DNA from 3 places in the Pseudoalteromonas sp. GutCa3 genome. Region 3 is predicted to be linked to each of the others. Evidence: predicted binding sites of a transcription regulator. Region 3 holds the regulator's gene; each other region holds the start of a gene.
What was found. The regulator FliA, encoded in region 3, starts transcription of late flagellar genes. The targets are predictions, from matches to a motif close to CTAAAGNTNNNNNNNNNNNNGCCGATA.
Positions count from the first base shown of each region.

Region 1: the regulator FliA is predicted to act here: its motif matches at 1,271-1,297, upstream of CXF64_RS13310 (DUF5610 domain-containing protein).
Region 2: the regulator FliA is predicted to act here: its motif matches at 1,436-1,462, upstream of CXF64_RS15130 (VC2046/SO_2500 family protein).

Region 1 covers NZ_PJBK01000075.1:1,489-4,773, forward strand. The annotation lists gene murI (glutamate racemase) at 1-36, opposite strand, end outside; gene CXF64_RS13310 (DUF5610 domain-containing protein) at 102-1,241, opposite strand; gene trmA (tRNA (uridine(54)-C5)-methyltransferase TrmA) at 1,404-2,501, shown strand; gene CXF64_RS13320 (thiol:disulfide interchange protein DsbA/DsbL) at 2,568-3,206, opposite strand; gene CXF64_RS13325 (thiol:disulfide interchange protein DsbA/DsbL) at 3,223-3,285, opposite strand, start outside.
Region 2 covers NZ_PJBK01000081.1:68,683-71,967, forward strand. The annotation lists gene CXF64_RS15110 (MHYT domain-containing protein) at 1-63, opposite strand, end outside; gene CXF64_RS15115 (M48 family metallopeptidase) at 408-1,040, shown strand; tRNA gene CXF64_RS15120 (tRNA-Tyr) at 1,166-1,250, opposite strand; tRNA gene CXF64_RS15125 (tRNA-Tyr) at 1,300-1,384, opposite strand; gene CXF64_RS15130 (VC2046/SO_2500 family protein) at 1,497-2,024, shown strand; gene CXF64_RS15135 (DUF6172 family protein) at 2,204-2,506, shown strand; gene CXF64_RS15140 (GGDEF domain-containing response regulator) at 2,700-3,285, shown strand, end outside.
Region 3 covers NZ_PJBK01000034.1:18,426-21,710, forward strand. The annotation lists gene CXF64_RS07205 (protein phosphatase CheZ) at 1-703, opposite strand, end outside; gene cheY (chemotaxis response regulator CheY) at 721-1,104, opposite strand; gene CXF64_RS07215 (RNA polymerase sigma factor FliA) at 1,145-1,855, opposite strand; gene CXF64_RS07220 (MinD/ParA family ATP-binding protein) at 1,882-2,742, opposite strand; gene flhF (flagellar biosynthesis protein FlhF) at 2,735-3,285, opposite strand, start outside.

The sequences.
Region 1 (3,285 bases), on a different contig from region 3:
AATACCTGAATCAAAGACCATTATATGCGCTGACAAACTACCGTTCCCACTTTACTTTAAGAACGGCAGTTTGCCATGAGGTATTTATAAAAGAAAGTAGTTTAACTTTGCGTGGTTTCTAAATCAGCAAGCTCGTCGGCTGCCGAATTTAACTGATTAAGGTTTTCGAACATAGACTTTGTGTAATCCACTAACTTATCTATTTGCTCCTGATCTTGATTTAACCATTGGAGAATGCCAGCTAGCTGATTTTGTAATCCAAGCTCACCCGCTTTTTCAAAAGCATTTTTAAGGTCATCATTAAAAGGAGCTAAACCCTCCGCTACTTGTTTTTCTGGTGCTGGTCTATATTCTTCATAGCTTTTAACTGTTGCTATTGTTTTTGTTTGGCGTAAATCCATAGAAAAAGCCACCAGCTGATCGCTGTCTAAACTCAGCTCTTGCGCTTGTTCAAATGCTTCATCTAAATCACCACCAAAAAAGGTTTTACTTAAATCTTGTAAGTCTTCCATCATTGCATTAATAGCTTCTTGCTCTTGCTCATTTAAGTCACCATTAACCGACATCGAAAATGATACCTGTCGAGATTGCGATGATGAGCTTGCAAACGACTCGCTATTACTGTTTTGCTGATAGCCACTTGCCGACTGAGATTCAAATGCATCTGCAAAGCTAATACTTACCTCGTCACCCTCTGCGGTGGTAAATTTATACTCTGCATTACTCGTCATACTGACATATTGAGCCTGGCTTATATTTACGCTGGCAGGTTGTGGGTTAAATAACGACTCTTCAAACTTATCGAGCCCATTGTAAATTCCCTCTTTGGACTTATTAATCCCCTCTTCCATGTCATCATTAAATACACCTGTACCTTTGAGTTCATCAACAGCGTCGTCAATCCCTATTTGGACTCCTTTGCGCGCGTCGCCTAACATATCTTTGAGCTTTTCGTCATCAGCGCCATTAGCTTTTGCTTTATTAACAGCACTACTCACAAAATCGAGTACGTTTTTTACTATTTCATCAAAATCAAATAGTGGTTTATCTGCTTTTTTTTCTGCGATAGGCAATCCAAGCTGCTCAGCCATTTTATCGCCAAGCACCTTTGCGGCCAACTCTCGGCCTCGTTGTTGATAGCTATCTTGAGGAGACGTAATTGTAGGTTGCTGTATATCAGCTTTATTATTGAATTTATTGATGTTGTTGTTTGGCGTAAAGCCATAATTACCTATTTTCATGATTCGTCTCCTAAGCGTGCGTAGTTTATTATCGGCTATAACAATAAAAACTAAAGTACAATGTTCAATAAAACAGCATAAATGCTAGCCAAAACTAGACAAATACGCAGCGCTCCCTACAATAGCGCCGATAAACAGATCTTAGATAAGGTAGTAGCGTTAATGGCAGTTATTAAAATAGATACCACACAGTACCAAACGCAGTTAAGTGAAAAAGAGCAGCGTATTAGTGCACAGTTCCAACGTTTTGGTGTGGAGCAACTAGAAGTATTTAGCTCAGAGCCAACTAACTACCGCCAACGTGCTGAATTTAGAGTATGGCACGACGGTGACGATCTGTTTCACATTATGTTTGATCAACAAACAAAAGAAAAAATCCGTGTTGATACATTTGATCCAGCAGCGCCTCTAGTTGGTGAAATAATGCAGGTGATGATTGAGCATCTTAAGCCTTGTGAAATATTACGTCGTAAGTTATTTCAAATCGATTACCTATCCACGCTAAGCGGTGAAATTTTAGTAAGCTTGCTTTATCACAAACCACTTGATGATGAATGGTTAAGTGAAATTAAAGCGCTTAAAGAAAAACTAAGCAGTAAATACAAAATTGACTTTATCGGTCGTGCTCGCAAACAAAAAGAAGTGCTGGGTGATGACTTTGTAACTGAGCGTTTAACAGTTAATGGTCAAGAGCTTATTTATCAACAAGTAGAAAATAGCTTTACTCAGCCTAATGCAAAAGTAAATATTAATATGCTGGAGTGGGCGCAAGATTTATGTAAACCACTTAAAAATGATTTATTAGAACTGTATTGCGGTAACGGTAACTTTTCAATTGCGTTAGCGGGCTGTTTTAATAAAGTATTAGCAACAGAAATATCAAAATCATCTGTTCATTCTGCTCAATACAATATTGCTAAAAATAACGTAGAGAACTTAGATATTATTCGTATGTCGAGTGAAGAGTTTACTCAAGCAATGAATGGCGAGCGTACTTTCTCTCGTTTAGACGGTATTGACCTTAAAAGCTATGACTGCCAAACCATATTAGTTGATCCACCGCGCGCGGGCATGGATGAATTAACGTGTGACTTAGTGGCTAACTACGAAAGCATAATTTATATATCGTGTAATCCTGAAACCCTTGAGCGTGACCTTGATCACCTAACACGTACGCACAACGTTAAGCGCTTTGCTATATTTGATCAGTTCCCATATACACATCACATTGAGTCGGGTGTTTTCTTGCAGCGCAAATAAATACGCTCAGTAAACGTTACCCATAAAAAAAGCTCCTTGTAGGAGCTTTTTTAGTTTTAGCTAAACTTACTTGTTAGCTAAGTAATTAATCAGTTTGCTAATATCTTCTGGTTCAGTAATACCCGACTCACGACCTAGGTTTAATTTATACTTACCATTTACAATAAATGTAGGTACGCCACGTAGTGCGCCTTTTTCTTTAAAGTAGTCTTGATCACGTTTCATTTTAGAGCTCAGCGTACGTACCGAGAAGCTTTTAAACAGCTTATCAAACTTATCGCCATCAACGCCCTGCGCTACAAATATATCTTTTACATCTGCAAGCTCATTAAAACTAGCGCGCTTTGTATGAATATGATTAAAGATTGCAGAGACAATTTTATCTTTTTGCGGAAGCACTTCTGCAGTAGCGAGTGCTTGGCTCATCATCTGTTGGTTTTCTGGGTCGCGTACACCTACAAAATCAACATGGCTCTTTTTAAATTTAACGTTTTTATCAAGCTTAGGCTTAAACTCACCAATTAGTGCTTCCATGTTATTACATGCAGGGCAGTAAAATGAGAAAAACTCTTTAATTTCTGGCTTTTTAGTTGCGCGCTCAGAAACAACGTCGTAATGCACGCCTTCTTCATACGTTGCTGCAAAGCTTGTTGCCGCCATAGGAAGTAGTACTGCAAGCAAACCTGCTTTAACTAATTTAATCATTATTATGCTCCGAAATTTATAGTGCTAATAAAAACGCTACTAACTCATCAAGTTCTTTTTGATTTTTGATGGTGTTGAG
Region 2 (3,285 bases), on a different contig from region 3:
GTCGTAAACCCCATTAAGTATTAGGCTTGGATCTTGGTCTGTAATGAAGAAAGCTGATAGCATAACGGCTCGAAATATAATCTTTATTTTACAAGTTTAATCTAATTTACTAATAAATGAACCGTTATTTCTAATCGCGCTATAAAGTGACGAATTTTAAGCAAATTTATTTATTGTTTTGTTATTGAAGTAAATAAAGTGATTTAACTTTCAATTCAAAGAAAACAGACGGCTCAATCTCTAGCTTATTATAATAAAGCGGATTAGGAGTTAAGTGCGACTTTATGCTTAAGAGTTTAAAATTGATGGTAATATGGATTATATAAACGGATGCAATATTTAGAGTTTAAGTCGTGTTTGAATATCAACTAAAAAAGAGTACTAGACGCAAAACAGTCGCAATAAAAGTGCATAGTCAAAAGGTAACTGTGTATGCGCCACATTTTGTTGCAAAAAAACACATTGATACTTGGTTATTTGACAAACAAGAGTGGGTTGCAGAACAATTAAAAAAACAATCGTCAATTGATGACACTAAGCAGTACCCCTTTGAGTCTAAAAAAATAAGTGTTTTTTCAGAAACTATTTATTTGAAATTGGACTCAGGCCAAGATTCCAAAGTAACCCCGTATGATGACCACTTACTTATTACAATATCTCCTCGAGTTAAAAACACTAATCAAAAGTATCGACAGCTATTAGAGACTTATTTAAAAGAGCAGCTTATTGCTTACATAGAAATGCGTTTAGCGTATTTCTGTACTCAAATGGGTGAAGAGTTGCCAAATGATTTAAAAATAGGTGTTTATAAACGAAAGTGGGGGAGTTGTAATAGCAAGCGAGAACTCACTTTTAATTTACATCTTATAGGTGCTCCTTACCACGCTATAGATTATGTGATTGTTCATGAGCTTGCCCATTTAAAGTATTTAAATCATAGCAAAGCTTTTTGGCAGCGAGTAGAGGCGTTTTTCCCCGATTACAAAACATCATCTAATTGGTTAAAACAAAATGGTATGAGTTTACAGTGGGTGTTTTGATGTTACTGAATATAGGAATATAGGAATATAGGAATATAGGAATATAGGAATATAGGAATATAGGAATATAGGAATATAGGAATATAGGAATATAGGAATATAGGAATATAGGAATAGTAGAGAAGTGGTGGAGGGAGCTGGATTCGAACCAGCGAAGGCTGAGCCGTCAGATTTACAGTCTGATCCCTTTGGCCGCTCGGGAACCCCTCCACACTAATTTTATTGCATTTGGCCCCACTTAACTTAGCGGTAAGAAAAGTGGTGGAGGGAGCTGGATTCGAACCAGCGAAGGCTGAGCCGTCAGATTTACAGTCTGATCCCTTTGGCCGCTCGGGAACCCCTCCAATGCAACGGCGCTGATAATAGCAAATTGCGTATTTAAGTAAAGAAAAAAGCTAAAGAAAATTGAAATAAAGCCGATAAATATCTATCAGTTACCACAATCGGCTAAAGACTATGCAAATAGATGATTTGTTAATCACAGAGAGTCAGTTAAACAGTAGACTCAATAATAGTGTGCATGAAAATCGCCGTGGCGAATTTGCACTATTATTAGCGATGCTGTCACATGACGCACTCGACTTTAGTCAATTTCATTTACCAAAAACTGAAATAGATAATTTAGTTATAGAAGAAGAGGCGTTAAGAAAGCAATTTGGCGCAGGTCCAAAGCAACTTTTAGCCCCTGATGAATATAATATGTTGGTTGGACAATTTAATGCATCATTAATGTCTCAAGAAGGAGCGCGCTGCGGTATGACAAGTATTAAGTTAAGACAATGCTTAAGCCCTGAACCACTTGCGATTAGAAATGATGACAAGCATATTCCACTTAATATAATAGATAACTGTGAGCTTGCCGTCAGAAGAAGAATTAAAAGCGAACAAACCCAACTAGCTAATCCCCCTATAGATGCAGCTGCTTTTTACGACAGCCTTAATAATGATGCATTACACCAACCACTTCAGCTCATTGCGGTGTGATATATGATTGTAATAATCACCAGTTAATATATGCTTTATAACGGGTCTGCTTTATATATTTGCTAATAATTGATTTAATGAAAAAAAAGCATCCAAAAATTAAATGCAATTGCTATAATGGCGTCAAATGGTATGACATGAAATGCCATTATCATTAAACCAAGGTAATTAGGAACGTAATGAAGAAAACATTCACGCTAAATCACGAGAAAATCAAATACCCTCGTATGGTTGATGCTGCAAAGCACGAAGTGAAAAAATATTTGAAAAGAGAGCGTAATAAAACGCTACCTGAAGATGCTGACTATTGGGCATTTGACTGTAAGTTTGGTAACACAGCTGAAGATGCGCAAGTTGTGCACGTTGCTGAATTAAGTAACCAAATTGGCGAAATTGAAAAGCAAGGTTTGACCTCTTTCTATGTAGAGATTTTAGCTCGACCTGCTCAACGTCAACAGTTAGATTTAGATGATGACGAATAACACCTAATTTAATTAAGTGTTCGAAGTTTTAAAATGAGCCCAAGTGGCTCATTTTTTGTTTTTATGCATTAAAGATTCACCATAAATCATTTTTATTAGTAACTAATAAGTATAATTTTAATTTATTAACATTTGCATAACAAAATATAGTGATATAGGGTGTGTTTAATTAAAAAAATAAAACAGTTGTACCATGCCTATAAATTACTCTGACCACCAATTGAAATTAAGCTTAAAGAGCTCTAAGGTACTTGTCGTTGACGATCAGCTATTAAGCTTAATTGTATTAAAAAAAATATTATCAGAGCATTTTAGTGTAACAACAACGAGCTGTGGTGAGGATGCGATTGAAATTTGTAAACATAATCCGCCAGATATAATACTACTCGATATTAATATGGAAGGAATGAGTGGTATTGAAACATGTCTAAAATTAAAAAATATATCTGAAACACAAGATATCCCCGTTATTTTTGTAACCTCTTCTGAAAATCAAGAAGAAGAGTGCTGGGAAGCAGGGGCTGTAGATTTTATAAAGAAACCAACTAACTCGGAAACTTTATATAGAAGAGTGCGCGCCCATATCACGATGAAACTTCAACATGACTTACTCAATCAAAAAGTATTTCTAGATGATTTAACAAAGGTATTCAATCGTCGTTATTTTGATGCGCATTTTTCTAAAATGGAACGAAGCGCCTTACGAGAAAAAGTCGACTATGCACTATTACTCATCGATATAGACTACTTTAAGCAATACAACGATCTTTATGGTCATG
Region 3 (3,285 bases):
TATCAATAATAGGGCCTTCAGGACCTGCTAAAGTTTGTGTGGCAACTGGTTCTTTTATTTTTTGTTGTTCTACTTTATTCGCTGTGTTGTCACTGTCATCTTGTTCAGCAAACGCTGTTAAAAGATGAAGTAAGCTTTCTTCTACTTCTCTAACAAGTTCTATAACACGGCGAATAACTTGACCTGTTAAGTCTTGATAGTCTTGAGCCATTAGTACATTTGTCATTAAGCTTTGAAGCTCATCCGTTTTATGATGAGAGTTATTCATAAACTTATCGATACTATGGCAAAGTTGTTTAAACTCACCAAGCTCAATCTCTCGGCTCATTAAACGATCCCATGTCGGTTTGATATGAGATATTTCATCTGCAAGTTGCTGAGCTATAGGTAAACTAGCCTCAACAGCATCCATTGTTTTATTAGCCGCATTTTCTGTCATTTCTATGACATAATTAAGCCGCTTTTTAGCATCTGGAATCGCATCTGTCGTTATGTTAGTTAAGCGAGTATCAAGCTCAAAACTTTTAAGTGCTTCGTGCAGTTGACGAGTCAACTTCCCAACTTCAGCAAATAATTTAGACTGCTCTTGCGAAGCTGTCTCTAAAATCAACTGATTAGCTTTATCTTGCTCATCGTTTTCTAAATAAATGACGAGTTGACGAGCTTGTTCTAACGTTATTTGAGGCGCAGCTGGTGCTGACATAAGCCTCTCCCCCATCATTAGCCTAAGCGTTCAAATACTTTTTCTAATTTAGTTTTTAATGTTCCAGCCGTAAATGGCTTAACAATATAACCATTAACGCCAGCTTGCGCTGCAGCTATTATTTGTTCTTTTTTAGCTTCTGCCGTTACCATCAGTACAGGGATATGTTTTAACTTATCATCTGCACGAATTGCTCTTAAAAGGTCAATACCTTGCATTCCCGGCATATTCCAATCTGTAACCACAAAATCAAATACTTGATTTTGTAACATAGGCAAAGCTGTAGACCCGTCATCAGCTTCTTGAACATTAGTGAAACCTAAGTCACGTAATAGGTTTTTTATAATTCGTCTCATCGTTGAAAAATCATCAACTACAAGAATTTTCATGTTTTTATCCAAAACATCCCCCAGTGAGGTATTAACCTTAGTTTACTTACTACTAGTTTATCCAGTCATTGATTTTAGCTTTAAGCTTAATCATCGCCTGACCATGTATCTGACTTACACGCGATTCGCTTACATCGAGTATATGTCCTATTTCTTTTAAATTCATTTCATCGTTATAGTATAAAGAAAGTACCATTGCATCACGCTCTGGTAATGACTTTATTGCATTTAGCAAAGACTCATTAAACCGATCATTTTTAACATTATTAAAAGGTTTGTCTAGCGCTAAATCTTGGCCTACGGGAGTAATAACATCCTCATCTACACCAAGGTCTTCTATGCCTAATACTTTACTGGTATTAACATCATTTAAAATATGATGGTACTCATTGAGTGAAATTTCAAGTTTTTCAGCAACTTCTGTATCTGTTGGTTCGCGATTCAGACTGCTTTCGAGCCCAGTAATTGCTTCTGCAACTTGTCGGCTTTTACGGTGTACTGAACGAGGAGCCCAATCACCACGGCGCATTTCATCAAGCATAGCCCCGCGAATACGAATACCGGCGAAGGTTTCAAAGCTTGCGCCTTTTGTTGCATCAAAGTTTTTTGAAGCTTCTATTAAACCTATCATTCCTGATTGAATTAAATCATCAAGCTGAACGCTAGGTGGTAATCGAGCAATTAGATGACATGCCACTTTTTTAACAAGTGATGCATGTTTCTCAACAATCACATTTAAGTTTTGTGTTGATTGATATCCCATAGCTCTATTCACCAATGTTGTCATAATTAGCCGTTTACTAGTTTCTCAATGAAAAACTCTAAATGCCCAGATGGTTGATTTGGTATTGGCCATTTAACTGCTTTTGTCGCCAGCGCTTTAAACGCGAGAGCGGCTGGCGAACTTGGAAAGAGCTCAACAATCACCTTTTGGCGACGTGTTGCTTTGCGCATATTTTCGTCATAAGGAACCGTTGCTACTAGCTCCATTGAAACATCTAAAAAGCGATCGGTAACTTTAGATAGTTTTGCAAACAATTCAGTGCCTTCACGCATACTGCGGACCATATTGGCAACAATTTTGAACTTATAAACACCGTGCTCGCGGCTTAATACTTTAATAAGTGCGTAAGCATCGGTTATTGATGTTGGTTCATCGCACACTACAACCATTACATCTTGTGCTGCTCGTGAGAAGCTTAGCACCATGTCTGAAATACCAGCGGCTGTATCTACAATTAAAATATCAAATTCGGTATTCAATTCGCTAAATGCACGAATTAGCCCGGCATGCTCAGATGGCGATAATTCAACCATACTTTGCGAGCCCGATGTAGCGGGTACAATTTTAATACCAGCAGGGCCTTCAACTAAAATCTCGTCAAGCTCACATTCACCTGACAAAACGTGTGATAAATTGCGCTCTACACGTAAACCAAGCATCACATCACAGTTTGCTAAACCTAAGTCAGCATCCAGCACTAATACTCTATTACCTTGTTGCCCTAGTGCAATAGCGGTATTTAGAGAAACATTTGTTTTCCCCACCCCACCTTTACCACCGGTTACAGCGATAACTTTTACGCCGTTGTTATTGTTTTGACTCATTTTGCGCAGGCCGCTTGCTTGATCTAATACTGTGTTAATCATACATCCCTACTGTACTTGGCGCCACTGCTTGGTGCCTTGAATGTTGTGCTTTTGTTCTTTTTAAATATAACTGCTCAGCCTTTTTCACTAGTTTTTCAGCATTTGCAACACGAATATCTTCTGGCACTCGTTGACCGTTAGTAAGATACCCTATTGGAAGGCGATTTTGAATCGCAATACTAATAATCTCACCCAAACTTAATGATTCATCTAACTTAGTGAAAATACAACCACTTAACTGTACTTTTTTAAAGTGACGTACTGTTTCTTGTAATACATTAATTTGTGCCGTCGCGCTTAGTACTAAGTAGCTGCGAATATCCACACGTTGGTTACGCATTAACGTGTTTAACTGCTCAGTTAAACGTAAATCTCGCTGACTCATACCTGCTGTATCAATTAATACTAGACGTTTATTTCGTAAATGATATAAAACTTCAGCTAATTCATTAGCATCTTTAACTTGCTTTACACCACAACCAATAATACGGCCGTAAGTAGCAAGCTGTTCATATGCACCAATTCTGTATGTATCAGTGGTTA